3 regions of the Xanthomonas tesorieronis genome follow, and region 3 is predicted to be linked to each of the others. Evidence: predicted binding sites of a transcription regulator. Region 3 holds the regulator's gene; each other region holds the start of a gene.
The links. Region 3 encodes HrcA, which represses chaperone genes, less so after heat shock. Its sites were predicted from a motif close to TTNGCACTCNNNNNNNNNGAGTGCNAA; they were not measured.

Region 1: the regulator HrcA is predicted to act here: its motif matches at 4,812-4,838, upstream of rpoH (RNA polymerase sigma factor RpoH).
Region 2: the regulator HrcA is predicted to act here: its motif matches at 1,780-1,806, upstream of AB3X08_RS19700 (co-chaperone GroES).

What each region holds. Positions count from the first base shown of each region.
Region 1 covers NZ_CP162490.1:637,915-647,385, reverse strand. The annotation lists gene AB3X08_RS02900 (VanW family protein) at 1-1,590, opposite strand, end outside; gene AB3X08_RS02895 (NAD(P)/FAD-dependent oxidoreductase) at 1,818-3,125, shown strand; gene AB3X08_RS02890 (trimeric intracellular cation channel family protein) at 3,181-3,801, shown strand; gene rpoH (RNA polymerase sigma factor RpoH) at 3,923-4,801, opposite strand; gene ung (uracil-DNA glycosylase) at 5,020-5,748, opposite strand; gene AB3X08_RS02875 (response regulator) at 5,771-6,613, opposite strand; gene ftsX (permease-like cell division protein FtsX) at 6,621-7,568, opposite strand; gene ftsE (cell division ATP-binding protein FtsE) at 7,565-8,251, opposite strand; gene rhlB (ATP-dependent RNA helicase RhlB) at 8,325-9,471, opposite strand, start outside.
Region 2 covers NZ_CP162490.1:4,628,624-4,638,094, forward strand. The annotation lists gene groL (chaperonin GroEL) at 1-1,306, opposite strand, end outside; gene AB3X08_RS19700 (co-chaperone GroES) at 1,442-1,729, opposite strand; gene AB3X08_RS19705 (endonuclease) at 2,004-3,773, shown strand; gene AB3X08_RS19710 (hypothetical protein) at 3,766-4,032, opposite strand; gene cutA (divalent-cation tolerance protein CutA) at 4,128-4,463, shown strand; gene AB3X08_RS19720 (protein-disulfide reductase DsbD family protein) at 4,468-6,753, shown strand; gene AB3X08_RS19725 (TlpA disulfide reductase family protein) at 6,750-7,319, shown strand; gene AB3X08_RS19730 (FAD/NAD(P)-binding protein) at 7,448-8,845, opposite strand; gene gstA (glutathione transferase GstA) at 9,093-9,471, opposite strand, start outside.
Region 3 covers NZ_CP162490.1:2,307,779-2,317,249, forward strand. The annotation lists gene fur (ferric iron uptake transcriptional regulator) at 1-27, shown strand, start outside; gene recN (DNA repair protein RecN) at 453-2,120, opposite strand; gene hrcA (heat-inducible transcriptional repressor HrcA) at 2,234-3,292, shown strand; gene grpE (nucleotide exchange factor GrpE) at 3,467-3,988, shown strand; gene dnaK (molecular chaperone DnaK) at 4,136-6,052, shown strand; gene dnaJ (molecular chaperone DnaJ) at 6,213-7,343, shown strand; gene AB3X08_RS09880 (hypothetical protein) at 7,767-9,471, shown strand, end outside.

The DNA.
Region 1 (9,471 bases), 1.7 Mb from region 3:
CACCGGCTTGCCCAGCGCCAGGGCCAGCAGTGCGCCACGCGGCTGTTGCTCGATCCAGGCCGGCAGCACCACCACCGCGGCCGCCTGCACGCCCGCGGCCATCGACGCGACCCGGCGCACATCGAAACCGCTCCAGAACTGCGGCGTTTCCTGCGCGCCCGGCGGCAACAGCAACTGCACCGGCAAACCGCGCAACGCCTCGCGCAGTTCGAACGCGCCCTTGCGCGCCAGCGCCGACGTGGCCAGCAGCACCTGCGCGGCAGCGCCAGCGCCAGCTCCATCGCCGTCGCCGCCGGGCGGTGCCGCAGCGGGCGGCAACGGCTGCCGCCATTGCAGGGCGATGCCGCGGCTGCCGGCCAGGGCGAGCAGTTCGCGATGCGGGGTGATCCAGTGCCGCGCCTGCGCCAGCGCCGCGCGCTCGGCCTCCACCAGCAGCGGATCGGCGCGGAAATCGCGCAGCGTGGCGCTGTCGGGATGGCGTTGCGCGGCCGCGTCCAGGCGCGCCTGCAGCACCTGCATCGGCAAGGCGGTCATGCACACGTCCCAACGCCGGCCCTGCAGTTCGCCGGCCAGCCACAGACCAGGCAACAGGCTCTGCGGCACCACCAATTCGACGTCCTGCGCGCCGAGCTGCCGTTGCAGCGCACGCAGGCGGATGCGTTGCGCACGCTGCCGCACCTGCGGCAACGGCAGCCCGCGGCGCAGCCACCAGCGTTGCAGCAAGGCCGCCTGCAGCGCGGCGAAGCTGCTCCGGCGCAGCGCCAGCACCCGGTCGCCCGGCTGCATGCGCCGCCGGCGGTCGTCGGCGAATTCCGGCCAGTCCTCGTCCACCAGCCAGGTGCGGCGGAGGCCTTGCGCGCTGGCCGGCACATGCCGATGGCAGGCCTCGCGGCCGCAGCGCGTGCAGTCGTTCGCCGCGGCCGCTGCCGGCGTGCGCCGCAGCGGCAGCAGCGGCAACGCGGCGACGGCCGGCGCGCCGCCGAGGATGCGCACGTGCAGGTCATCGCCATCCAGCCACACTTCCAGGCGCCACGCCGAATCCGCGCGCAGGCGCAGATCCACGTAGTTCCAGAACACCACCGCATCGCGATCGCGCTCGGCCAGCGAACCGGCGATCACCTGCGTATGCCGATGCCGCTCGACGATCTGCAGGCCCTGGCGCAACGCCGCGTCGTAGATCGCATTGGACAGCTGGCACAGGCCGCCGCCGATCGACGGCACCAGGCAGCCTTCGCGCAATTCGCGCCCGGCGGCGAAGCCGCGCCGGCGCGTGGCCCGGGCCAGTTGCCGCCAGAAGCTGAAGGTCGCACCCGCTGGCACTTCGATTCCGTGCAATTTGCGCGCGGCCACGCGCAGGTTATGGATCTTGCCGGCGACCAGCAGCGGCGACGTTTCTTCTGACTCGGGCCATAACGGCGTCACCGATTCGGACACCGTCGCAGCGACGATCGGCAGTCCCGCATCGCGGCGATGCCGGCGCGGTCCGCCGCGCAGATCGCGCAGCGCGCGGCGCAGCTGCAGCACGCGGGTCTTCAGCGCGAACAGCAGGCCGCCCAGCCGCGACGGCGTCGCCGCGACAGGCGCAACCACAGGCCGATCCGTTGCTGTCGCTCGCATTACCATGCGCCCTCTGCGTCCCTGACTGCGCCTGCCATCGCGTTACTATAGGGCCATGCCGTTCCAGCCCCCAGTTCCTGCACGGCGCCTCGACCGCCATGTGCACCAAGGCGCTGCGCCGCACCACGCGGACGCAACGTCCGCGGCCGTCGCCAGCGTCGCGACCACCGCTTGCGCCTCGTGTCTGCCTGGAGCCCCGTATGGCTAGCGCCCCCGTACCGCACCTGATCGTGGTCGGCGGCGGTTTCGCCGGGCTGTGGGCCACGCGCGCGCTGGCCAAGGCGCCGTTGCGCATCACCCTGATCGACCGCCGCAACCACCATCTGTTCCAGCCGCTGCTGTACCAGGTCGCCACCGCCGGCCTGTCGTCGCCGGACATCGCCGCGCCGCTGCGCCAGATCCTGCGCAAGCAGGACAACGTGGAAGTGCGCCTGGGCGACGTCGTGCGCCTGGACAAGCAGGCGCGGCAAGTGCAACTCGCCGGCGGCGAGACGCTGGACTACGACTACCTGCTGGTCGCCACCGGCGCCACCCATGCCTACTTCGGCCACGACGAATGGGCCAGGCACGCGCCCGGCCTGAAGACCCTGGACGACGCGCTGCACCTGCGCCGCCACCTGTTGCTGGCGTTCGAGCGCGCCGAAGCCGAGCGCGACCCCGCCGCGCGCGCGGCCTGGCTCAGCTTCGCCATCGTCGGCGGCGGCCCGACCGGGGTGGAACTGGCCGGCACCCTGGCCGAGATCGCGCGGCATACGCTCAAGCACGAATTCCGCCGCATCGATCCCGCCGAAGCCAAGGTGCGGCTGATCGAAGCCGGCCCGCGCGTGCTCGCCTCGTTCCCGGAGCGGCTGTCGGCCAAGGCGCAACGGCAACTGGAGAAGCTCGGCGTGGAAGTGCTGACCGGCGTGCCGGTGGCCGACATCGACGCCAGCGGCTACCGGCTGGGCAGCGCCTTCGTGCCCGCGCGCACCGTGGTCTGGGCCGCCGGCGTGGCCGCCTCGCCGCTGGCGCGGACCCTGGACGTGCCGCTGGACCGCAGCGGCCGCGTGCAGGTGCAACCGGACCTGAGCATCCCCGGGCATCCGGAGGTGTTCGTCGCCGGCGACCTGGCCGCGTTGCAGCAGGCCGACGGCAAGCCGGTACCGGGCGTGGCGCCGGCGGCCAAGCAGATGGGCCGGCACGTCGCGGAGAACCTGCTGAAACGGCTGCGCGGCGAACCCGGCGACGCGCCGTTCCGCTACGCCGACTACGGCAACCTGGCCACCATCGGGCGCATGGCCGCGATCGTGCACCTGGGCCGCCTGCAGCTGTCGGGCCTGCTCGCCTGGTGGTTCTGGCTGGCCGCGCACGTGTTCTTCCTGATCGGCTTCCGCAATCGCCTGGTGGTGCTGCTCAACTGGGCCTGGGCGTACTGGAGCTACCAGCGCGCGGCGCGCATCATCCTCGGCGACGACGCACGCACGGCCGAGTCCGCACCGGCCGCGCCGGAGCCGCCCCCGGCCGCGTGACACCCTGCGGCGGGGCTGCGATCCTAGCCGCCCTTTGCCGCTGCGCAGTGCCGTCTTGGCGACCTTCCTGTTCCTGCTCGACCTGCTCGGCACCTTCGTGTTCGCGATCAGCGGCGCCACCGTCGGCGTGCGCCATCGGCTGGACCTGTTCGGCGTGCTGGTGCTGTCGTGCGCGGCCGCGGTCTCCGGCGGCATCGCCCGCGACGTACTGATCGGCGCCACGCCGCCGGCCGCGCTCGGCGATGCGCGCTATCTCGGCGTCGCCTGCCTGGCCGGCTTGCTGACCTTCTACAGCCACAACACGGTCGAGCGCCTGCGCAACCCGGTGCAACTCTTCGATGCGCTCGGCCTGGCGCTGTTCGCGGTGTACGGCACCAGCAAGGCGCTGGCGTTCGGCCTGGGGCCGCTCAGCGCGACCCTGCTCGGCATGCTCAGCGGCATCGGCGGCGGCATCGTCCGCGACCTGCTGGTGGCGCGCACGCCGGTGGTGCTGCAGGCCGAGCTGTACGCGGTGGCGGCCTTGCTCGGCGGCGGCGTGGTCGCCGCGGCGCACGTCCTGCACCTGCCGCAGCCGTGGGGATTGGCGATCGGCGCCACGCTGTGCTTCGGCCTGCGCTTCATGGCGATCCGCTACGGCTGGCACCTGCCGGTGGCGCGGCCGCCGCCGGAGCCGTGACCGGTACTGCGCGCCGTGCGTCGGCACGGCCGGTCTCCGCACGCCTAGACGCAACGAAAAAGGCCCGGAAAACCGGGCCTTTTTGCTTGGCGGATCGATCATCCGCAACTGCGCGCCGCACTCACGCCACGAACAACGCCTTCATCTTCTTCAGCGCGTTGGCTTCGATCTGGCGGATGCGCTCGGCGGATACGCCGTACTCGTCGGCCAGCTCCTGCAGCGTGATCTTGCTGTCGGCATCCAGCCAGCGGCGCTTGATGATGTCGCGCGAACGCGCATCCAGTTCGGCCAGGCCTTCGCGCAGCAGCTGCAGCTGGTTGTCCTCGCTGTCGGCGCGCTCGTAGGCCTGCGAGGGATCTTCCTCGGCGGCCATCAGATACGCGGCCGGCGACGGCGGCGCGTGGTCGTCGTCCTCGTCGGACGGCGCATCGAAGCCGATATCGCGACCGGACAGGCGCGACTCCATCTCCAGCACCTCGCGCTCGGACACGTTGAGGTCCTTGGCGACTGCGGTCACTTCCGCCGCGTTCATCCAGCCCAGGCGGGTCTTGGACTTGCGCAGGTTGAAGAACAGCTTGCGCTGCGCCTTGGTCGTGGCGACCTTGACGATGCGCCAGTTCTTCAGGATGTACTCGTGCATCTCGGCACGGATCCAGTGCACCGCGAAGCTGACCAGGCGTACGCCCATTTCCGGGTCGAAGCGCTTGACCGCCTTCATCAGGCCGATGTTGCCTTCCTGGATCAGGTCGCCCAGCGGCAGGCCGTAGCCGTTGTAGCCGCGGGCCACATGGACCACGAAGCGCAGGTGGGAATGGACCAGTTCGCGCGCCGCATCCAGGTCTTCCTGGTCACGGTAACGCACCGCCAGCGCGCGTTCCTCTTCGGACGTCAGCACCGGAATCTGGTGCACGGCGCCGATATAGGCATCCAGCGAACCGAGCGGACTGGGGATCGGGAGGTTGTTGGCCACCAGCGCGGTGGCAGGTATGGTCTGGCTCATAGGGCTCATCTTAGCAGTCAACTAACTAGACTGCTGGGTACAGTAAAAAGTTCCTGCGTTCTGTTTGTAGAACATTCGAATCAGGAAACGAACTGTGACAGAAGCCACTGGAACGCTGGGGAAGGCGGGCGTAACCGGTTACGAGCGCCTAACCTAGCACCCGGACCGCGAAATTTGCGTACACGCGGCGCGCCCGGGCGACGCCGTCGAACCGCGGTTCAGGCGCCGGCCAAGGCCGCGTCCAGCGCCGCGCGCGGCGGCAGGCTCCAGTCGATCGGCGCGGCGCCGCGGCGGCGCAGGTAGTCGTTGGCCGCGGAGAAATGCTTGCAGCCCAGGAAGCCGCGGTGCGCCGACAACGGCGAGGGATGCGGCGCCTTCAGCACGCGGTGGCGGCGGGTGTCGATGACCTTGCCCTTGGCCTGGGCATAACTGCCCCACAGCAGGAACACCAGGCCTTCGCGCTCGCGGTTCAAGGTTTCCACCACATGGTCGGTGAAGCCCTCCCAGCCCTTGCCCTGGTGCGCGCCGGCGCGGCCTTCCTCCACCGTCAGCACCGCGTTGAGCAGCAGCACGCCGCGCTGCGCCCACGGCAACAGGCAGCCGTGATCGGGACGGCGGATGCCCAGGTCGTCCTCGATCTCCTTGTAGATGTTCAGCAGCGACGGCGGCACCGGCACCCCGGGCAACACCGAGAAGCACAGCCCATGCGCCTGGCCATAGCCGTGGTACGGATCCTGGCCGAGGATCACCACCTCCACCTGGTCGAACGGGGTCGCGTCGAATGCGGCGAAGATCTGCCGCCCGGGCGGGAACACGCGGGCGCCGGCGGCCTTGCGCTTGCGCAGGAAGGCGGCCAGTTCGCGCATCTCCGGGCGCAGCAGCCAGTCGCCGACCTGCGCTTTCCACGAGGGTTCCAGTTGAATGCGGGCGTCGTCTTCGTTGCTCATGCGGGTCCGGCGGATCGATCGGTCAGAAGGTCACGGCGGTGTCGTTGAGCTTGGCCAGGCGCAACTGGAACAACACCTTGGTGACCAGCAGGCGCTCCTCGATCGGCTTTTGCACCAGGTCGTTGGCGCCGGCGCGCAACAGCTCGGACTGGTTGTGCGGATTGCTGTCGCCGGTCATCACCAGCACCGGCATGCGCCGCTTGCCGTAGGCGAAATCGATGCGGATGCGCTGCACCACGTCGCGACCGTTGAGTTCGCCCTTGAGGGTGACGTCGGTCAGCACCAGGTCGATGCGGCGGGTGGTGCGGCCCAGCGATTCGGCGGTCAGCAGCGCGAACGCGTCCTCGGCGGTCAGCACGTGCACCACGTGCAGTTCCTGGCGCTCGAGCATGCGCTTGGTCGCCTCGGCCACCACGCGGCTGTCCTCGACATAGAGGATGGTGGCGCCGGCCACCGGCTGCGGCTGCACGTAGCCGCGGATGAAGGTCGCCAGCGCCTCGTGGCCCAGCGCCTTGTCGAAATAGTCGGTGACGTATTCGGTGAAGCGGCGTTCGACCAGATGCTGCTGCGCATCGCCGGAGACCACGATCACCGGCACGTAGGCCTGGCCGGCGGCCTCGCGCACGCTCCGCGCCAGGGCCAGGCCGTCGCCGTCGGGCAACGCCAGCGAGGTGGTGACCAGGTTCACCGGACCGGCCTCCAGCGCGGCGCGCGCCTCGGCGATGCTGGCGCAGCCGACCACTTCCACGTCCGGCAGTTCGCGGTGCAGCACATCGGCGATCAGCTTGCGCACCAGCTTGGAGCCGTCCACGACCATCACCCGCGGGGCGTCGCTGATCAGGTGCTTGAGCTCGTGCCGGGACATGCGCGCCTCAGGTATCGGTGGGACGCGTCTGGCGCAGGAAGTGGCCGGTCACCAACCAGGCGCCGAGCCAGCCCAGCAACAGGGTGCCGAGCAACACGAACGCCGAGTGCAAGGCGTCCAGCCCGTGCAACGCGAAATGGCTGCCGTAGCTGTCGGCCAGTTCCGCCAGCGGCGGCCCCAGCGCCAGCCGCGAGGCGGCGAGCAGGCCCAGCGCCAGCACCCCGGCGCCGAAGCCGTACCAGGCACCCAGGTAAAGGAACGGGCGGCGGATGAAGCCGTCGCTGGCACCGAGCAATTGCAGCACGCCGATTTCCTCGCGCCGCGACTGGATATCCAGGCGCACGGTGTTGCCGACCACCAGCGCCGCGCCGGCGCCGAGCAGCACCGACAGCACCTGCACCAGGCGCTCGCCGAAGCGCAGCCAGCCGTCCAGGCGCTTGCGCCACAGCGCGTCGTGCTGCACCAGGTCGGCCTGCGGCAGCGCGCTCAGCGAGGCGGCGAGTTGCGCATCGTCGGCCGCGGCCGGGGTGACGATCAGCAGCGTCGGCAGCGGGTTGTCGTCGAGCGCGTCCAGCGCCTCGCCGAGCCCGGCGCTGTCGCGCAGCTCGGCCATGCCCTGTTCGGGCGTGCGCAGCGCCACCGCGGCGACGTCGGCACGGCCACGCAGGGTCGCGGCCAGCGCAGTGGCCGCGGCGGCATCGACGTCGGTCTTCAGGAACACGTTGATGTCGCGCGACTGCTGCACGCTGCCGGCGAACTGCTTGAGGTTGTCCAGCGCGATCGACAGCCCCAGCGGCAACGCCAGCGCCAATGCCATCACCGCCATCGTCAGCAGCGTCGCCCACGGCTTGCGCATGGCCCGGCCGAGGCTGTAGACGATGCTGTGCAGGTGGTGGTCCCACCACACGCCCAGGCGCGAGGGCGCGGCGCCGCCGGCGGCATTGCGTGCGCTCATTCGGCCAAGTCCTGCGGGGAAATGTCGTCGGCCAGGCGGCCGTGGTCCAGGATCAGCACGCGCTTGCGCATCTGCTTGAGCAGCGCCAGGTCGTGGCTGACCACCAGCACGCTGGTGCCGCGCGCCGGCAATTCGGCGAACAGCTGCATGATCTCGGCTGCCAGGGTCGGGTCGAGGTTGCCGGTGGGTTCGTCGGCGACCAGCAGGCGCGGCTCGGCGACCATCGCCCGGGCGATGCCCACGCGTTGCTGCTCGCCGGCCGACAGCTGCGAGGGCAGCGCCTTCTCGCGATGGCCCAGGCCCATCCGCTCCAACACCGAGCGCACGCGCTTGCCGATCTCGGCGCGGCGGGTGCCGCGCAGGATCAGCGGCAGCGCCACGTTCTCGGCGATGCTGCGGTCCATCAGCAGGCGGTGGTCCTGATACACGACACCGACCTCGCGCCGGTGCAGCGGCACGCGCCGCCCGCGCACCTTCAGCAGGTTGCGCTCGCCGAACAGCACCGCACCGCGCGACGGGCGCTCGCTGAGATGGATCAACTTGAGCAAGGTGCTCTTGCCCGCCCCGGAATGGCCGGTGACGAACAGCATCTCGCCCTCCTCGACCTCGAAGCTGACGTCCACCAGCGCCTCGTGGCCACCGGCGTACTGTTTGCTGACATTGTCGAACCGCAGAACGCTCATCCGGCGATTATGCCGGAGCGGCCCGGGTGTTCGTCCACCGTGCGCACGCCGCGAACGGTGGGGAACGGGCGCATCAGGAACTGGAGACCAGCGAACGCAGCTTGCGGCCGAGCCGGGTCAGGAACGAATCGTTGGCCGCGGCAGCCGGCGCCGCGGCGCGCTCGCCCTGGCGCGCGGCCTTGACCTGCACCGGCTTGGCCGGCGCGTCGCCGCTCGCGACGGCGGCAGTGGCCGCACCCTCGGCGCCTTCCAGCGGACGGCCACCGCGACGACGCCGGCGCTTGCGCGGCGCACGCTCGCCATCCGGCGCAGGCGCACCATCGACGGCGGGACGGGCCGGCTTGGGCGTGGGCGCCGCGACCGCTGCCGTCGCTGCGTTGGCGGCCGCAGCCGGCGCTTCCGCGACGGCCCCTGGCGCCGCACCGGCATCGGCCGGGCGCGGGGTGCGCGGACGCCGCGGCTTGCCGTCGGCGCCGCGCGATTCGCCACGGCCGCCGGCACCGCCAGGACCGCCGCGGCCGCCGCCGGGCTTGCCGCGGCCGCCGCCGCGCCGCTGCTCGTCGGCCTCGCGCTGCGCGCGCGCCTCGCGGAAGATGTCGCCAATGCTTTCGTCGGCATCCGCGTCGACCTCGGCCGCTTCGCCTTCGACCGGCGCGCGCGGGGTGCGCGGCAGCGCCACCAGCAGTTCGGCGGTGACCGGCTCGACCGGAATCTTCTGCTCGATGTAGGCCTCGATGTCCGGCAGGCTCATCGCATAGCGCTCGCAGGCGAAGCTGATCGCGTCGCCTTCCTCGCCCAGCCGCGCGGTGCGACCGATGCGGTGCACGTAGTCCTCGGCGTCGAACGGCAGGTCGTAGTTGTAGACGTACTTGACGCCATCGATGTGCAGGCCGCGCGCGGCCACGTCGGTGGCGACCAGGATCTCCAGCTGGCCTTTCTGGAAGCGGTTGAGCAGGGTCTCGCGCTTCTTCTGCGGCACGTCGCCGGACAGTACGCCGACCCGGTAGCCGTTGCGCTCCAGCGACCGCGCCACGCGTTCGACGAAGGCCTTGGTGTTGACGAACACCATGGTGCGCGCGCCCTCGCTGCGCGACAGCAGGCCCAGCAGCAGGGTCAACTTCTCCTCGTCGGAGGGGAAGTAGATGCGCTGGCGCACGCGCGCGGCGGTGATGCTCTCGGTCTCGACCACGAGCTTTTCCGGCTCGTTCATGTGCTCGTAG
Region 2 (9,471 bases), 2.3 Mb from region 3:
GATCTTCGTTGGCGCCCTTCAGCTCGCCGATCGCGGTCAGCGCGCGCACCAGGGCCACGCCGCCGCCCGGGACCACGCCTTCTTCCACGGCCGCACGGGTCGCGTGCAGGGCGTCTTCGACGCGCGCCTTCTTTTCCTTCATCTCGATCTCGGTCGAAGCGCCGACCTTGATCACCGCCACGCCGCCGGCCAGCTTGGCCACGCGCTCCTGCAGCTTCTCGCGGTCGTAGTCCGAAGAGGTCTCTTCGATCTGCGCCTTGATCTGCTTGATGCGCGACTCGATGCCGGTGGTCTCGCCGGCGCCGTCGATGATGGTGGTGTTCTCCTTGGAGACCTGCACCTTCTTGGCGCGGCCCAGGTCCTTGATGGTCGCCTTCTCCAGCGCCAGGCCCACTTCTTCGGAGATCACGGTGCCGCCGGTCAGCACGGCCATGTCTTCCAGCATCGCCTTGCGACGGTCGCCGAAGCCCGGGGCCTTGACCGCCACGACCTTGACGATGCCGCGGATGGTGTTGACCACCAGGGTCGCCAGCGCTTCGCCTTCCACTTCCTCAGCGACGATCAGCAGCGGCTTGCCGGCCTTGGCCACGCCTTCCAGCACGGGCAGCAGGTCGCGCACGTTGGAGATCTTCTTGTCGTGCAGCAGGATGAACGGGTCGTCCAGGTCGGCCGACTGGCTCTGCTGGTTGTTGATGAAGTACGGCGACAGGTAGCCGCGGTCGAACTGCATGCCCTCGACCACGTCCAGCTCGTTCTCCAGGCCCGAGCCTTCCTCGACGGTGATGACGCCTTCCTTGCCGACCTTCTTCATCGCGTCGGCGATGATGTTGCCGATCGACTCGTCGGAGTTGGCCGAGATGGTGCCGACCTGGGCGATCGCCTTGTCGTCGGCGGTGGGCTTGCTGATCTTCTTCAGCTCGGCCACGGCGGCCACGACGGCCTTGTCGATGCCGCGCTTGAGGTCCATCGGGTTCATGCCGGCGGCGACCGCCTTGGAACCTTCGCGGATCAGCGCCTGCGCCAGCACGGTGGCGGTGGTGGTCCCGTCGCCGGCGTTGTCGGAGGTCTTGGACGCGACTTCCTTCACCATCTGCGCGCCCATGTTCTCGAACTTGTCGGCCAGTTCGATTTCCTTGGCGACGGAGACGCCGTCCTTGGTGATGGTCGGCGCGCCGAAGCTCTTCTCGAGCACGACGTTGCGGCCCTTCGGGCCCAGGGTGGCCTTGACGGCATTGGCGAGGATGTTGACGCCGCGCACCATGCGCGAACGGGCGTCTTCACCGAAACGGATATCTTTGGCAGCCATGTGTGTAACTCCGGGATTCGTGATTGGTGATTAGGGATTCGCTAGAGCGGGATTCGGGCGGAGATGTCGGGTCGCGCGGCGCCTAGCGCCTTACCAATCCCGAATCCCGACTCCCGAATCCCGCGATCGGGGGCTTTAGCCCACGATCGCCAGGATGTCGTCTTCGCGCAGCACCTTGTACTCGACGCCTTCGGCCTTGTAGCTGGAGCCGGCGTACTGGCCGTAGATGACCTTGTCGCCGACCTTGACCGCCGGCGCGCGGACGCTGCCGTTGTCCAGCGGCTTGCCGCTGCCGATGGCGACGATCTCGCCCTTGGTGGACTTTTCCTTGGCCGAATCCGGGATCACGATGCCGCCGGCGGAAATTTCGTCGGCTTCGATCGGCTTGACTACGACGCGGTCGTGAAGCGGCTTGATGCTCATTGAGTGAGACCCTCTTAAGTGATTGATTGGTCTAGGAAAGGCTGGCGATATTAGCACTCGCATGTGACGAGTGCTAGCAACGCTCGCGAAAAAACCCGGTACGCCGGGATGCGCTTGATGTGGTGCTGGCCGCCGCCCTTTCAAGGGCGGGGATGCAAAAAATTTCGCGCACGGGCCAGCCCGGGCCCGGAACTGGTACCCGGATTCCGCAACGCTGTCACAGAGGCAGGCTAGTCTCGCAGACCCAGGGGGGACCATCCAAAAGGAGTTGTCGATGAAGCCATCCGCCGTTGCCTTACCTCTCGCCTGTCTGCTGGCCCTGGCCGGCCCCGCCCAGGCCGCCGTGTTCATCAACGAATTGCACTACGACGATGCCACCGCCGCCGGCGACACCGGCGAGGGCGTGGAGATCGTCGCCACCGCCGGCGAGAGCCTGAGCGGCTACAAGGTCTACCTGTACAACGGCAGCAGCCCCGGCGCCGCCACCGTCTACGCGACCACCTCGGTGCCGGCCGGCAACCTGGTCACCTGCGGCGGGCAGGTGCGCATCGCCACCGTCGGCTATGCCAGCAACGGCGTGCAGAACGGCCCCAACGACGGCCTGGCGCTGGTCGACGGCAACGGCCAGGTGGTGCAGTTCCTCAGCTACGAAGGCGCGATCACCGGCGGCGGCGGCCCGGCGGCCGGCCTGAGCAGCCAGAACCTGCCGGTCAGCGAGAGCCACAGCACCGCGGCCGGCACCTCGCTGCAGCTGCGCGGCAGCAACGGCAGCGCCGCCTCCGACTTCACCTGGGCCGGCAGCTCGGCCAGCAGCTTCGGCGCCTGCAACAGCGGCCAGACCTTCAGTGGCGGCAGCAGCGACACCGCGCCGTCGGTGACCGCGACCACCCCGGCGCAGGGCGCCAGCAACTTTCCCGCCGCCGGCGACCTGGCGGTGACCTTCAGCGAGGCGGTGACCCTGGCCAGCGGCGCGTTCGGGCTGAGCTGCAGCCAGTCCGGCACGGTGGCGCTGAGCTACCCGAGCAGCGGCAGCCAGTTCGCGATTTCCACCAACACCGCCCTGGCCGCCGGCGAAAGCTGCAGCCTGAGCATCTTGGCCGCGCGCGTGAGCGACGCCGGCGGCGCGCATCCGGCGCAGGACAGCAGCATCGCCTTCAGCGTCGCCAGCGGCAGCGGCGGCGGTACCAGCGGCTACTACGCGCGGGTCAACACCTCCAACGCCAGCCAGTTGCGCTGCTCGCTGCACGAGACGATCAAGGGCCACACCGTCTACCCGTACAGCAGCAGCTCCGGCACCAGCACCTGGACCATCCTGGAGATCGCCGACGAGGACCCGAACAACAGCGGGCGCATCCTCGACGCCTACCGCAACCGCAGCTACGCCAAGGTCACCGACCGCGCCGGCAGCGGCAGCGGATTGAAGTACAACCGCGAGCACAGCTGGCCGAACTCGCTGGGCTTCGGCAGCGCCACCGGCGACAAGGGCCTGCCCTACGCGCCCTACACCGACACGCACATGCTGTACCTGACCGATTCCACCTGGAACGCGGACCGCGGCAACAAGCCGTACGCGAACTGCGACAGCAACTGCGGCGAGCGCATCACCGAGGCCAACGCCGGCTTCGGCGGCGGCAGCGGCAGCTATCCGGGCAATTCCAACTGGGTGCGCACCCCGGACGGCAACAGCGGCAGCTTCGAAGTGTGGAACCACCGCAAGGGCGACATGGCGCGCGCGGTCATGTACATGGCGATCCGCTACGAAGGCGGCACCGACGCGGCCACCGGGCAGTCCGAGCCGGACCTGGAACTGACCGACGACCGCAGCAAGATCGTGCAGACCTCGGCCTCGCCGGCCTACATGGGCCTGCTGTCGACGCTGATCGCGTGGAGCCAGCAGGATCCGCCGGACGATGCCGAGCGTGCCCGCAACGAAGTGGTGTACAGCTTCCAGGGCAATCGCAATCCGTTCATCGACCACCCGGAGTGGGCGACCTCCTCGCTGTTCACCTCGGCCAAGCCGGCGAGCTGCCAGTTGCTCAACTGAACCGGATCTCCGGCGCGCCGACGGCGGCGCGCCGGAGCATGCAGCGCGCGGCGCGGATGGCCTCGGGCCATCCGGCGTCGCGCATGCCATCGGCGCTCAGCGGAAGATGGCCGCCGCCGCGCGAAAGCCGGCGCGGCCGCGGCCTGGTTTCCTGCCCGCCGCCCTCAATCGCCGCCAGGCTACCGTGTATGTCCCGGCGACGCATCCTTCGCCGCAGCGCGGTCCCGCGCCATGCCCGGCCCGCGTCGTTCCACGCCATCCCGCGCGGGCCTGCAACCGCGCGCCCGCAAGCGCGCACCCATGCCCGAACCAGGCCCGGCAAAGCCCTGCCGGCGTCCCTATACTGTCGGCCGCATGTCTTCGCCCCCACCCCTCCGCCTGCTGTTCAGCACCTGCCCCGATCCGGCCAGCGCCGCGCGGATCGCCCAGGTCCTGGTCGAAGAACGCCTGGCCGCGTGCGTGAGCCGCCTGCCCGGCGTGCACGCCACGTATCGCTGGCAGGACGTGGTGGAGCAGGCGGAGGAAGTGCTGCTGCTGATCAAGACCGCCGCCGACCGCATCCCCGCGTTGCGACAGCGGCTGTGCGAGCTGCACCCCTTCGACGTCCCCGAATTGATCGAGGTCGAGGTCGCCGGCGGCCTGCCCGCCTACCTGCAGTGGGTGTACGCCGAAACCCGTGAGGAACCGTAAGCCGATGACCGTGCTGCACCGTATCGCTGCCCTGTGCCTGCTGGCCCTGGCCGCCTTCCCCGCCCTGGCGATCAGCGAAAAGGATCTGCTGCCGGTCGATCGGGCCTTCGTGCTGAGCGCGCAGGCGCCCGAGCGCGGCCGCATCGAACTGCACTGGAAGATCGCCGACGGCTATTACCTGTACCGGCACCGGATCGCGGTGCGGGTGCTGAGCGGCTTCAAGGCCAACCCGACCGTGCAGCTGCCGGCCGGGCACAAGAAGACCGACCCGTACTTCGGCGAGGTGGAAACCTATCGCGGCGAGTTGAACGCGGTGCAAAGCGGCGTCGCCGATCCGGCCACGACCAACTTGCAGGTGGAAGTGCGCTACCAGGGCTGCGCCGACGCCGGCGTGTGCTATCCGCCGCAGAAGCGCTTGCTCAACGTGGCACTGCCGGCGGCCGAAGCCGGCGCGGCAGCGGCTCCCACCTCGCCGCTGCCGGGCAGTGCGCCGGGCGCGGCCGGCCCGGCCGCCAAGCCCTTGTTCGGCGCCAGTGCCGGCGCCGTGCAAGGCTTGCCGCTGCCGTCGGACCAGGCGTTCGGCTTCGAAGCCATCGTCGGCGACGGCAATACGCTGCTGCTGCGCTTCACGCCCGCGCCGGGCTACTACCTGTATCGCGACCGCACCGCGCTGGCGCTGGAAGGCGCCGCCGGCATCCGCACCGGCATGCCGCGCTGGCCGCAGGGCCGCTCGCACCAGGACGAGCACTTCGGCAACGTGGTGGTGTATTTCGACCAGACCGAGGTCAGCGTGCCGCTGCAGCGGCAGCGCGCCGATGCCGCCGAAGCGACCCTGGTCGCCACCTTCCAGGGCTGCCAGACCGACGGCATCTGCTATCCGCCGATGACCCGGCGGGTGAAGCTATCGCTGCCCAAGGGCACGCTCAGCCCCGCCGACCAGGCCGAAGTGGCGCCGCTGCTGGTGACCCCGCTCGACAGCCGCCAGGCCGACGCCAGCGCCGCGGCGGCCGACGCATCCGCGCCGGTGACCGCGCCCGACGCGGCGACCGCGCCCGATGCCTCGGTGCACAACGCCGCGCGCAGCACCGCGCCGGCGGCCGCGCCGCAGAACCTGCTGTGGGTGCTGCTGGCGGCGCTGGGCGGCGGCCTGATCCTGAACCTGCTGCCGTGCGTGCTGCCGATCCTGTCGCTGAAGGTGCTGGGCCTGGCGCACAGCGGCGAAAGCCATGCGCGCGCCCGCAGCCATGCGCTGTGGTACACGCTGGGGGTGCTGGCGTCCTTCGCCGTGGTCGGCGGCATCGCCGTCGCCGCGCATCTGCTGTGGGGCTTCCAGCTGCAGCGACCCGGCTTCGTCGCGGTGCTGACCTACCTGATGTTCGCGATGGGCCTGAGCCTGTCCGGCGTGTTCACGCTCAGCGCCAACCTCGGTGGGCTGGGCCAGTCGCTGTCCTCGCGCAGCGGCCCGGTCGGCGATTTCTTCACCGGCGTGCTGGCCTGCGTGGTGTCCAGCGCCTGCGTCGGCCCGTTCATGGGCCTGGCGCTGGGCTATGCGTTCGCCGCGCCGCCGGCGATCGGCATGCTGGTGTTCCTGACCATGGGCCTGGGCCTGGCGCTGCCGTTCCTGCTGGTCGGCTTCATCCCTTCGCTGGCCAAGCGCCTGCCCAAGCCGGGCCCGTGGATGGAGACGCTCAAGCAGGTGCTGGCGTTCCCGATGTACCTGACCGCAATCTGGCTGCTGTGGGTGCTGGGCAAGCAGCGCGGCGTGGACGCGGTGGCGCTGCTGCTGGTCGGCGCCACGCTGCTGGCGCTGGGCCTGTGGTGGATCGAGCGCGCGCGCTGGCGCAGCCACAAGCTCGGCTTGCGCCTGGCCGCGCTGCTGGTGCTGCTGGCGCTGCTGCCGGTGTGGGGCGTGACCCGGCTGGCGCCGCCCAGCGCCACCGTGGAGCGCAACACCGTGGCCTTCTCGCCGGAGATGCTGGACCGGTTGCGCACCGACAACCGCGTGGTGTTCGTCAATATGACCGCCGACTGGTGCGTGACCTGCAAGGCCAACGAACGCAACGTGCTCAGCAGCGACGCCTTCCGCGACACGCTCAAGCGCGTCGATGCGGTGTACATGAAGGGCGACTGGACCAACGAGGACGCACGCATCAGCGCCTTCCTGGCCGAACACAAGGCGGTGGGCGTGCCGCTGTACGTGGTCTACGGTCCGGGCGCACCGCCGACCGTGCTGCCGCCGGTGCTGAGCCAGGCGGTGGCCGAAGACGCCCTGCTGCGCGCGGCGCGATGAACGCCACGCCGCCGCGCCTGCTTGCGGTGGCGGCGATCGCGGCGGTGCTGGGCGTGGCCGCCGCGCAGCTCTGGTGGCGCACGCCGACGGTGGCGCCACCCGCGCCCACCACCGGCCACGCGCCGCCGGCCGGCGTCGCCGCAGCCCGCCCCGGCGATCCGGCACCGGCGCTGCGTCTGCCCACACTCGACGGCGGCAGCCTGACCCTGGCCCAGTTCCGTGGCCGTCCGTTGCTGGTCAACGTCTGGGCCAGCTGGTGCGAACCGTGCGTGCGCGAGATGCCGGAGCTCGATCGCCTGGCGCGCGCGCAGCCGGCCGACGGCCTGCAGGTGCTCGGCATCGCCCTGGACCGCGCCGAGGACGTGCGTGCGTTCCTGCAGCGGGTGCCGATCGGCTACCCGATCGCGCTGGAAACCCCAGGGCCGGCCGATGCCAGCGTGCGCCTGGGCGACACCCAGGGCCTGCTGCCTTACAGCGTGCTGATCGACGCCAACGGCCGCATCGTGCGGCAGAAGCTGGGGCCGTTCGCGCCGGGCGAGGCCGAGCGCTGGGCGCAGGTGCCGTAGGCGCTCGCTTGGGGATTCATCCCTTCCCATTCGCACACTCGGCCTTGTGCCGCGACGGGCTTTGCTGATGGTGCCTGTCGCGGCTGAAGCCGCTCCTACAGGGGAGCGTCGCCGGGAGCGGGATTGCGCTAGACCGCCTGCTGCTGCGCCTCGCTGCCGACGCCGCCGCCGGCAGCCCGCGCCTGCTCCAGCGCCGCCAGTTCCGCGGCCAGGCGTTGCGCGCCGGCGCGCAGTTCCGGCACTGCGGTGATCTCCCACAAACCGCCGCGCAGCAGCGGACCCAGACAGTACAGCCCGGTCACCGGATGGCCGCTGCCGTCGCGCACCTGCAGGCGCTCGTCCACCACCAGGCCCAGGCCCAGCGGATCGGCCTGCAGCAGGCCCGCATCGCGCATCGTGGCGACCAGCGGATGACTGGTGCGGGCGACGTCGGTGTCCAGCCCGGTGGCGCGGATCAGCACGTCGAACGCTTCGGTGCGCGCGCTGCTGCTGCCGCGGTCGCGGATCACCGCTTCCACCGCGGTCTCGCCCAGCCGCGCGCGCAGCAGGCGCCCGGCGCGGATGCGCAACTGGCCCTGCTGCTGCATCTGCGCCAGCGCAGTGGCCGCGGCCGGCGCCAGCCGATGCCGCGCCGCTTCCCAGTACGGGCGCAGGTGGCGCAGGAAACGCGAGCGTGCCGCCGGCGCCAGGCCTTTCCAGAACGGCTGCAGATGCGGGCGCAGCGCATCGACCACGCAGCGCCAGTCCTCCACCACCGTGGTCAGCTGGCGCAGGCTGCGCACCAGGCCGGTGAGGTCGTGGTTGCGCAGCGCCTGCGCCACGCTCGGCGGCAGCGTCACCGGCGCGCCCGGCTGGGCCAGATGCGCCTGCGGCGCCAGGCCGCGCCGCGACAGCGCGGTGATCGGGCCGCGATGGCCGCGGCGGCGCAGGGTCAGCGCGACATCGGCCATGGTCAGGCCGGTGCCGACCAGCAGCAGCCGCGCCTGTGGCGGCACGTCGTCCAGTACGCCGTCCTGCCACGGCCAGCCGATGTAGCGCCGGTGCACCGCCAGGCGCGGGCCGATGCCGGGCAACGCCGCCGGCGGCAACGCGCCGATCGCCAGCACCACCACGTCGCTGACCACGTCCTCGCCGTTGGCCAGGAAGATGCGGAAGCCGTCCGGCCCGCGTTCCACCGCCACCGCCTCCTCGCTCACCTGCGCCACGTCGACCGCCGAGGCGGCCAGCGCCGCGTCCAGGTGTTGCTCCAGGTAGCGGCCGTACAGCAGCCGCGGCAGGAACTCCAGGCGCTGCGCGGCGTCGAGCTGCAAGGCATCGGCGAACCCGCCCGGATCCTGCGGGTCCACGCCCAGGTCCTTGGCGCGCACGTTCAACAGATGCTCGGGCCGCGCCGCGCCGTAGGCGATGCCGCGGCCGAAGGTATCGGCCACGCCGATCAAGGTCAGCCGGCTGGCCGTTCCCTGCCTGGCCACCGCCGCGGCCAGCACGTTGCCGCAAAATCCTGCGCCGATGATCGCAATTCGCATGGCTGACACTCGTGGCCGGTCGGGGCGTCCTTTGTGCCCGGGATGCCGGCGGCGGGTGTAAATCGCCGGTTAATGCGCGCCACCTGGCGCATTCCGATCGGGCATCACCACATGCGTTTGATCCATAAGCGGGATCGGCGGGACGCTGGCGGTGAAATTGCGCGGCGCCTGGAAATTTCAGCCGGCTGGTGCGTTCCGCAGCGCCGGCGACACGCGACAAGGAGGCACACGCAGGCGCGCGATCGACTTATTGCAGGCCTTCTTCGCGCAGCGCCTGTTGCACCGAAGGCCGCGCGTGCACACGCCGGTACCATGCCTGCAGGTTCTGCAACGCGTCGAAGTGGATGTCCGCCTGGTAGTGCGAAATCAGCCACGGCGCCTGGCCCCAACCGATCAGCGCGTAGAGATAGGTGTCGGCAACGGTGAAGGCATCTCCCATCAGGAACCGGCGATCGGCGAGTTGCGCGTCGATCCAGGCGAAACGCTGCTCCAGCTTCGGCCGGGCGGTGTCCACGTACTGACCGGCAAGTCGGGCGTACAGCAGCGGAATGAAGCCCTTGTGGATCTCCGAGGTCAGGAAGTTCAGCCATTCCTGCAGGCGATAGCGTTGCAGGCTGCCGTTGCGC
Region 3 (9,471 bases):
AGCAAGCGCCCGACCAAGAAGGGCTGAGCTGGCGCCGTGCGGGCGTGGTCGCGTTTGACCTGAACCCATCGCCGCGGACCGCGGTTGAAACCGCTGCTATAGGTTGAACCGCCTCCTGCAGAAGGCGGGCGGACGACTCGCCGAGTGCACTGTGGGAGGGACTTCAGTCCCGACGCGGTCCGACCCAGGGATGTTGGGCATCTCCGCTAGTCGCGGCTGAAACCTCTCACAGTGAACTCGCGGCGAACCGGCCGGGTGCACTGTAGGAGGGGCTTCAGCCCCGACCCGACACCATCCGGCGCCCACAAGCTGCCTACCCCAAATCGCCGAGGGACATGGCTCCAGTCACCGGATGGCTTGAGGCTGCGCAACCCCCTACGCGATGCGGCGCTCGGTTACCGAACCAACGCCAAGCCCGGCTTGCCAGCCCGGCAAGCGCCGCCCACGACGCCTCAGCCCGCGCTCTGCAACAGCCGCTTGGCGGCCGCGCGGGCTTCCTTGCTGACCTCGACCCCGCCCAGCATCCGCGCCAGTTCTTCCTCGCGCTGCCGCGGCGCAAGCAGTTCGACCGAGCTCTGGGTCATGCCCTCGACCGGCGCCTTGCTGACCCGGTAATGGGCGTGGCCCTGCGCCGCGACCTGCGGCAGGTGGGTCACGCACAGCACCTGGCGCTGCTCGCCGAGCGCGCGCAGCTTCTTGCCGACGATGTCGGCGACCGCGCCGCCGATGCCCGAGTCCACCTCGTCGAACACCATCGTCGGCACCGCGTCCAGGCCCAGTGCGGCGACCTCGATCGCCAGCGAGATGCGCGACAGCTCGCCGCCGGAGGCGACCTTGCGCAGCGCGCGCGGCGGCTGGCCGGCATTGGCCGCGACCAGGAACTCCACGCGCTCGGCACCGGCCGGGTCGGGGCGCTCGGTCTCGTGCGGCTCGAGCTGGATCTCGAAGCGTCCGCCGCCCATGCCCAGTTCGCCGATCAGCGCGGTGGTATCGCGCGACAGCGCCTGCGCGCCGCGCCGGCGGGTGCCGCTGAGCGCGGCGGCGGCGTCGCGCCAGGCCTGGGTGGCGCGGGCGATCTCCGCATCCAGCACGTCCAGGCGTTCGCCGGCGCCGCGCAGGCCTTCGACTTCGGCCAGCAGCGCGTCGCGGTGCTCGCCCAGGGTGTCCGTGGTGACCCGGTGCTTGCGCGCCAGGTCGTGCAGCCGGCCCAGTTTGCGTTCCATGTCCTCGAATTGCGCCGGGTCCGCGTCCAGGTCGTCGCGGACCCGGTCGACCAGCGCCAGCGCCTCTTCCAGCTGGATCGTGGCGCTGTCGATCAGCGCTTCGACCTCGGCCAGGCGCGGCTCGTATTCGCCGACCTTGCCGAGTTCGTGGCGGGTCTGCTGCAGCAGTTCCAGCACCGCCGGAGCTTCGTCGCCGTTGAGCCGCTGTGCGGCGCCCTCGCAGGCGCCGATCAGCGCCGCGGCGTGGGCCTGGCGGCGATGGTTGGCGTCCAGCGCGGCGATCGCCGCCGGGTCCAGGTCCTCGCGCTGCAGCTCGGCCAGCTGGTGTTCGAGGAAGCCGATGCGGTCGGACACGTCGCCCTGCGCCAGTAGCGTTTCGCGCTCGGCCAGCAACGCCTGCCAGCGCGCGGCGGCGGCGCGCACCGCGGCGCGTTCGGCATCGTTGCGGGCGTAGGCGTCGAGCAGGCCCAGCTGGCTGCCGCGCGACAGCAGCGCCTGGTGTTCGTGCTGGCCATGGATCTCGACCAGGTGCCCGGCCAGTTCGGCCAGCTGCGACAGGGTCACCGGACGGCCGTTGATCCAGGCGCGCGAGCCGCCGTCGGCGCGGATCACCCGGCGCAGCTGGCACTGTTCGTCGTCGTCGAGCTCGTTCTCGCGCAGCCAGGCGCGCGCCGGCGCGGCGTCGGGTACGGCGAATTCGGCCGACAGTTCGGCGCGGTCGGCGCCATGGCGGACCACGCCGCTGTCGGCGCGCAGCCCGGACAGGAAGCCGAGCGCGTCCACCATCAGCGACTTGCCGGCGCCGGTTTCGCCGGACACCACGGTCATGCCAGGGCCGAATTCCAGTTCGGTGCCGCGGACGACGGCGAAATCCTTGATCGAGAGATGTCTGAGCATGGGGGTCGCAAATCCAGGGCCGCGCAACGCTAGCATGCGCGGGTAGGTGGGCCAATGACTTGCCAAGCCGGCATGCAGCCATTATCTAGTGTCCAGTCTCACGGATTGATTCAATGCGCGCCTCTCCGGTCCACTCTTCGCTCGACCCACGCGCCCGGCAGCTGTTGCGCACGCTGATCTCGCGCTACATCCGCGATGGCGAACCGGTCGGCTCGCAGACCCTGGCCCGCCACGCCGGACTGGACGTGAGCCCGGCGACGATCCGCAACATCCTCGCCGACCTGGAGGACGCCGGCCTGCTCAGCTCGCCGCACACCTCGGCCGGGCGCATTCCCACCGCCACCGGCTACCGGGTGTTCGTCGACAGCCTGGTGCAGATGCGCCCGCCCGGCGAAGGCGAGGTGGCGCGGCTGCGCGCGGAGATGAGCAGCGCCGCCGGCACCCAGGCGCTGCTCGGCAGCGCCTCGGAACTGCTGTCGGCGATGACCCATTTCGTCGGCGTGGTCAGCGCGCCCAAGCGCGAGCAGTTCGCGTTCCGGCATATCGACTTCGTGCCGCTGGACGCGCGCCGGGTGCTGGCGATCCTGGTGTTCGCCGACAACGAGGTGCAGAACCGGGTCATCGAACCGCGCAAGGCCTACGAGCCGGCCGAGCTGGAGCGGGTGGCCAATTACTTGAACGGGCATTTCGCCGGGCGCGCGCTGGCCGATATCCGCGCCAGCCTGCTGCGCGACCTGCGCCACGCCCGCGACGAGATGGAGCTGCTGCTGGCGCACAGCGTGGAACTGGCCGAGCAGGCGCTGGCGCCGGCCGGCGACGACATGGTGCTGGCCGGGCAGACCAAGCTGATGGGGGTGCAGGACCTGTCGGACCTGGAGCGGCTGCGCGAGCTGTTCGAGATCTTCGCCAGCAAGCGCGAGATCCTGCAGCTGCTGGAGCGCACCATCCGTGCGCCGGGGGTGCGCATCTTCATCGGCGAGGAAACCGGGGTAGTGCCGCTGGAGAGCGTGTCGCTGGTCACCGCGCCGTACATGGCCGGCGGCCAGGTGCTGGGCGTGCTGGGGGTGATCGGCCCCAAGCGCATGGACTACGACCGGGTGATCCCGCTGGTACAGACCGCCGCCGAGGTCCTCGGCGCCGCCCTGGACCCGACCCCGCCGACCGAGCGCTAGCGTGCAAGGCAGGGGCGTCCAACTGGCCCCGAAGCCGGGGTTGCCGCCCGCTTTTCCCATTCCCGATTCCCGTCTCCCCATTCCCCCAAATGCAACACAGCATCTTGAATCCGCTGCGCACGCCCACATAGGTGGTCCGGTAGGGCGGGTGCATCATCCGCCAGGGAACCGGAAATGAACCAAGACCACCCCGAATTCGATTCTGAACATCTGTCCGAGGCACAGCAGCCCGCGTCCGATCCGCTGCAGGCGGAGATCGAGACCCTGCGCAGCGAGCTGGCGCTGGTCAAGGCCGACGCGCTGCGCGAGCGCGCCGACCTGGAAAACCAGCGCAAGCGCATCGCCCGCGACGTCGAGCAGGCGCGCAAGTTCGCCAACGAGCGCCTGCTCGGCGACCTGCTGCCGGTGTTCGACAGCCTGGACGCCGGCCTGAGCGCGGCCGGCAGCGAACCCAGCCCGCTGCGCGACGGCCTGGAACTTACTTACAAGCAACTGCTCAAGGTCGCCGCCGACAACGGCCTGACCCTGCTCGATCCGACCGGGCAGCCGTTCAACCCAGAGCACCACCAGGCGATCAGCCAGGCCGAGGCCGACGGCGTCGCCCCCGGTCACGTGATCCAGGTGTTCCAGAAGGGCTACCTGCTCAACGATCGCCTGCTGCGGCCGGCGCTCGTGGTGGTCGCCAAGCACGATTGACGCGCCGCCGGCGGTCCGCGCCTGAATCGGGCGCGGCCGCGGCAGAACGCTAATTTGCGGTAATGGCTTGAATGGCCTGCGGCCATCCCTATATCCGAACCAGACCCCGGCAGCGGCCGGACACCAGAAATTTTCAGGAGTCATCCAATGGGCAAGATCATCGGCATCGACCTGGGCACGACCAACTCGTGCGTGGCGATCATGGACGGCGGCAAGGCCCGCGTCATCGAAAATTCCGAAGGCGACCGCACCACGCCCTCGATCGTCGCCTACACCAAGGACGGCGAAGTGCTGGTGGGCGCCTCGGCCAAGCGCCAGGCGGTCACCAATCCGAAGAACACCTTCTACGCGGTGAAGCGCCTGATCGGCCGCAAGTTCACCGACGCCGAAGTGCAGAAGGACATCGGCCTGGTTCCCTACGGCATCGTCCAGCACGACAACGGCGACGCCTGGGTGGCCACTGCCGACGGCCGCAAGCTGGCCTCGCAGGAAATCTCCGCGCAGGTGCTGGAGAAGATGAAGAAGACCGCCGAGGCGTTCCTGGGCGAGACCGTCACCGAGGCGGTCATCACCGTGCCGGCGTACTTCAACGACAGCCAGCGCCAGGCGACCAAGGACGCCGGCCGCATCGCCGGCCTGGACGTCAAGCGCATCATCAACGAGCCGACCGCCGCGGCGCTGGCCTACGGCCTGGACAAGGGCCAGGGCGGCGATCGCAAGATCGCGGTGTACGACCTGGGCGGCGGCACCTTCGACGTGTCGATCATCGAGATCGCCAACGTCGATGGCGAGAAGCAGTTCGAAGTGCTGGCCACCAACGGCGACACCTTCCTGGGCGGCGAAGACTTCGACAAGCGCGTCATCGACTACCTCGTCGAAGAATTCAACAAGGACCAGGGCATCGACCTGCGCAAGGATCCGCTGGCGCTGCAGCGCCTGAAGGATGCGGCCGAGCGCGCCAAGATCGAGCTGTCGTCCTCGCAGCAGACCGAAGTCAACCTGCCGTACGTCACCGCCGACGCGTCGGGCCCGAAGCACCTCAACATCAAGCTGACCCGGGCCAAGCTCGAGGCGCTGGTCGAGGATCTGGTCAAGCGCACCATCGAGCCGTGCCGCACCGCGCTCAACGACGCCGGCCTGCGTGCCAGCGACGTGACCGAGGTGATCCTGGTCGGCGGCCAGACCCGCATGCCGAAGGTGCAGCAGGCGGTGGCCGAGTTCTTCGGCAAGGATCCGCGCAAGGACGTCAATCCCGACGAGGCCGTGGCGCTGGGCGCGGCGATCCAGGGCGGCGTGCTGGCCGGCGACGTCAAGGACGTGCTGCTGCTCGACGTGACCCCGCTGAGCCTGGGCATCGAAACCCTGGGCGGCGTGTTCACCAAGATCATCGAGAAGAACACCACGATCCCGACCAAGGCCTCGCAGACCTTCTCCACCGCCGAGGACAACCAGTCCGCGGTCACCGTGCACGTGCTGCAGGGCGAGCGCGAGCAGGCCCGCTACAACAAGTCGCTGGCCAAGTTCGACCTGTCCGGGATCGAGCCGGCGCCGCGCGGCCTGCCGCAAGTGGAGGTGTCCTTCGACATCGACGCCAACGGCATCCTGCACGTGTCGGCCAAGGACAAGAAGACCAACAAGGAACAGAAGGTCGAGATCAAGGCCGGCTCCGGCCTGTCGGACGACGAGATCCAGCGGATGGTCGCCGACGCGGAAGCCAACCGCGAGGAAGACAAGAAGTTCCATGAGCTGGTGCAGGCGCGCAACCAGGCCGACGGCCTGCTGCACGCCACCCGCAGCGCGATCACCGAGCACGGCAGCAAGGTCGGTGGCGACGTGATCGGCAAGGTCGAGTCGGCGCTGGCAGACCTGGAAACGGCGATGAAGGGCGACGACAAGGGCCAGATCGAGGCCAAGACCAAGGCGCTGGAAGAGGCTGGGCAGTCGCTGTATGCGGCGGCCGCTGCTGGCGAACAGCAGCCGGGCGCCGCCCCGGGCGGCGCGCACGCCGCTGGCGACGACGTGGTCGACGCCGAGTTCACCGAGGTCAAGGACGACAAGAAGTAAGCCGGGATTCGGGATTGGGATTGGGGATTGGCAAGGCCCCTTGGCCTGCCGATTCCTGCTCCCATCCCTGTCCAAAGCAGTGCTTGCAAAAGCGGAAGAGCTCGGCTCTCCGCTTTTGCCTTGAACGAATCCCGAATTTCGAATCCCCAATCTCCGCCCTATGAGCAAACGCGACTACTACGAAGTGCTGGGCGTGGCCCGTACCGCCAATGACGACGAGCTGAAGAAGGCCTATCGCCGTTGCGCGATGAAGTTCCACCCCGACCGCAATCCGGGCGACCAGGCGGCCGAGGCGGCCTTCAAGGAGTGCAAGGAGGCCTACGAAGTCTTGTCCGACGGCAACAAGCGGCGCATGTACGACGCGCACGGCCATGCCGCGTTCGAGCACGGCATGGGCGGCGGTGGCGGTGCCGGCGGCCCGGACATGGGCGACATCTTCGGCGACATCTTCGGCAATATCTTCGGTGGTGCCGGCGGTGGTGGCGGTCGTGCGGCGCGGCGCGGGGCCGATATCGGCTACGTGCTGGAACTGGATCTGGAAGAGGCGGTGGCCGGGATCGAGCGGCGCATCGAGATTCCGACCCTGGGCGAATGCGAGCACTGTCATGGCAGTGGCTCGGAAGACGGCAAGGTCGAGACCTGTACGACGTGCCAGGGACGCGGCCAGGTGCGGATCCAGCGCGGCATCTTCGCGATGCAGCAGAGCTGCCCGCATTGCGCCGGGCGCGGCCAGATCGTGCAGAACCCGTGCGTGACCTGCCACGGTGCCGGGCGCGTCGAGGAAACCAAGGTGCTGTCGGTGAAGATCCCGCCCGGCGTGGACAACGGCGATCGCATCCGCCTGTCCGGCGAAGGCGAGGCCGGTCCGGCCGGCACGCCGCCCGGCGATCTGTATGTGGAAGTGCGGGTGCGCGAGCATCCGATCTTCCAGCGCGACGGCGACGACCTGCATTGCGAAGTGCCGATCCGCATCTCCCAGGCGGCGCTCGGCGACACCGTGCGCGTGGCCACGCTGGGCGGGGAGGCGGAGATCCGCATCCCGGCCGAGACCCAGACCGGCAAGCTGTTCCGTTTGCGCGGCAAGGGTGTGCGTTCGGTGCGCAGCCGCAGCGAAGGCGATCTGTACTGCCGCGTGGTGGTGGAAACCCCGGTCAATCTCACCGCCGACCAGCGCAAGCTGCTGGAGCAGTTCGAATCCACCTTCACTGGCGAAGACGCGCGCAAGCACTCGCCGAAGTCGGCGACCTTCATCGACGGGGTGAAGGGGTTCTGGGATCGGATGACGTCGTAGAGCCGGGATTTGGGATTGGAGATTGGGGATTCGCAACGGCGGGTCCCGAGCGGCGATCGAGATTGTCTGGGCCGATGGAAGAGGCACGTGCAGGCGAGAGCCCGATACGTGCCTTTTCAGTTTTCGGGATTGCGATCGATTGCTTGTGAATCGAATGCCGGTTGCGGGAGGGGACGCCGCGGTGCTGCTGTTACGGATCTCCAATTCTCCATCCCAATCCCAGCGCTTGAACTGCGGCGATGAAGGCACCCGCCGTGGGTTGAAGGGGTTCCGGGACTGATCCACGTGGCCCGCGCTGGCGCAATGCCGGCGTGGCCGCACCGGCGGCGCATCGCTAGCGTGCGCCGTCTGTGCCGTGGCGCAGTCCGGCATGCGAACATGCCGCCACGCCGATCGCGGCGCCTATCGTTTGCAGAGTCCGCCATGCAGATCGGCCGTTCCGTGCTTGCCCGCCTTGCCGCGCTGCTGTCGTGCGCTTGCCTTGCGGCACCCGCGCTCGCCAGTTCCGATGCCGGTTGCGATCCCAGCCTGCTGCTGGACTTCGGCGATTACAGCGGATGCCAGAACACCGCTGCGCTTGCGCCGGGCAACGATACCCGGGTGAATCTGTTGCTGTTGATGCGCGATGATGCCGCGCCCGCCACTGTGCCTGCCGACCCGCTCGAACCGGCGTTCACCTGGGAGGCGGCGGTCCAGGCGTTGCAACCGCCGCCGACCGATCCGGCCACTGCTGCTGACGGAACGCTCGACGGCGAAGCGGACCGCTGCAACAGCAATGCGCGCGGCGGCAGCGAATTCATCGCCGCATTGAATGCGAACACGCGCGTGCCGCCGGCGGAAAAAACCCGCTTGGCGCAGGCGCGGCCGGCGCAGTGCCCGGATGCGGAAATCGCCGTGGCCGATGGCGTGTCCTCGGCCGCAGGCAAGGACTTCGCGCGGTACCTGCAGGCCGCCAGCGCGTTCTATGCCGGCGCCTTCGATGCGTCCGCGCAGGGCTTCCAGGCGCTGGCCAAGGCGGCCGACCCCTGGCTCAGGGAGGCGGCGCGCTACATGCTGGGGCGGGTCGCGCTCAACGCGGGGCAGGTCGATGGCTTCGACGAGTACGGCGTGCAGCGCGATCCGCCGCAGTTCGACCAAGCCGCGCTGGCGCGCGCCGAGCAGGGATTCGCCGCGTACCTGCACGACTATCCACAAGGACGCTACGCCGCATCTGCGCGCGGCCTGCTGCGGCGCGTGTACTGGCTTGGCGGCGATACCGCGAAGCTGGCCGCCGAATACGAACGCTTGCTGCGCCTGCCCTCGGCGCAGCGCGGCCTGTCGGACCAGGCACTGGCCGAGGAAATCGACAACAAGCTGCTGGCCAACGCCGCTCCCGCGACGCTGACCACGCCGCTGCTGCTGGCGGTGGCCGATCTCAAGGCGATGCGCTCGGGCGACGGCCGCGATGGCCGTAGACTGGCGCTGGACGCGCTGCAGGCGCAGCGATCGCGTTTCGCCGACGAACCGGCGTTGTTCGCGCTGCTGCTCGCCAGCTACCAGTACTACGTGGCGCAGTCCCCGGCACAGGCGCTGCGCCTGCTGGACGCCGGCACGGGGCAGGGCAAGCGCGGCAGCGTCGCCTTCGCCGCGGCCATGCTCAAGGGCCTGGCGCTGGAAGACAGCGGCGCGCCGGCGTTGGCGGCCTACTGGCGGCGCCTGCTCGGCAGCGCCGAACCTGGGGTGCAGCAGCCGTTGGTGCAGTTGGCGCTGGCGCGGCGCCTGGAGCGCGACCGCGCGCTCGACCAGGTGTTCGCGGCGGATTCTCCGATCGTCAACCAGGCCATCCGCGACCAGTTGCTGATCTATGCCGCCGGTGCCGATCTGCTGCGCCGCCACGCGCTGACCCCGACCGTGTCGGCGCACGAACGCGAACTGGCCGCCTTTGTGCTGCTGTACAAGGAACTTTCGCGCGGCCAGCCCAAGGCGTTCCTGCAGGATCGCGTGCTGCTCGCCGAGGTGCCGCATGACAGCAGCGAGCCTCGGCGCGGGCCTTACTGGTTGCCGCAATCCTCGCCACCGCAGGCGGTGTTCTCCGGCACCTTCGAGCAGGGCGAGGATGCGTGCCCGGCGATCGAGACGGTGGCCAAGA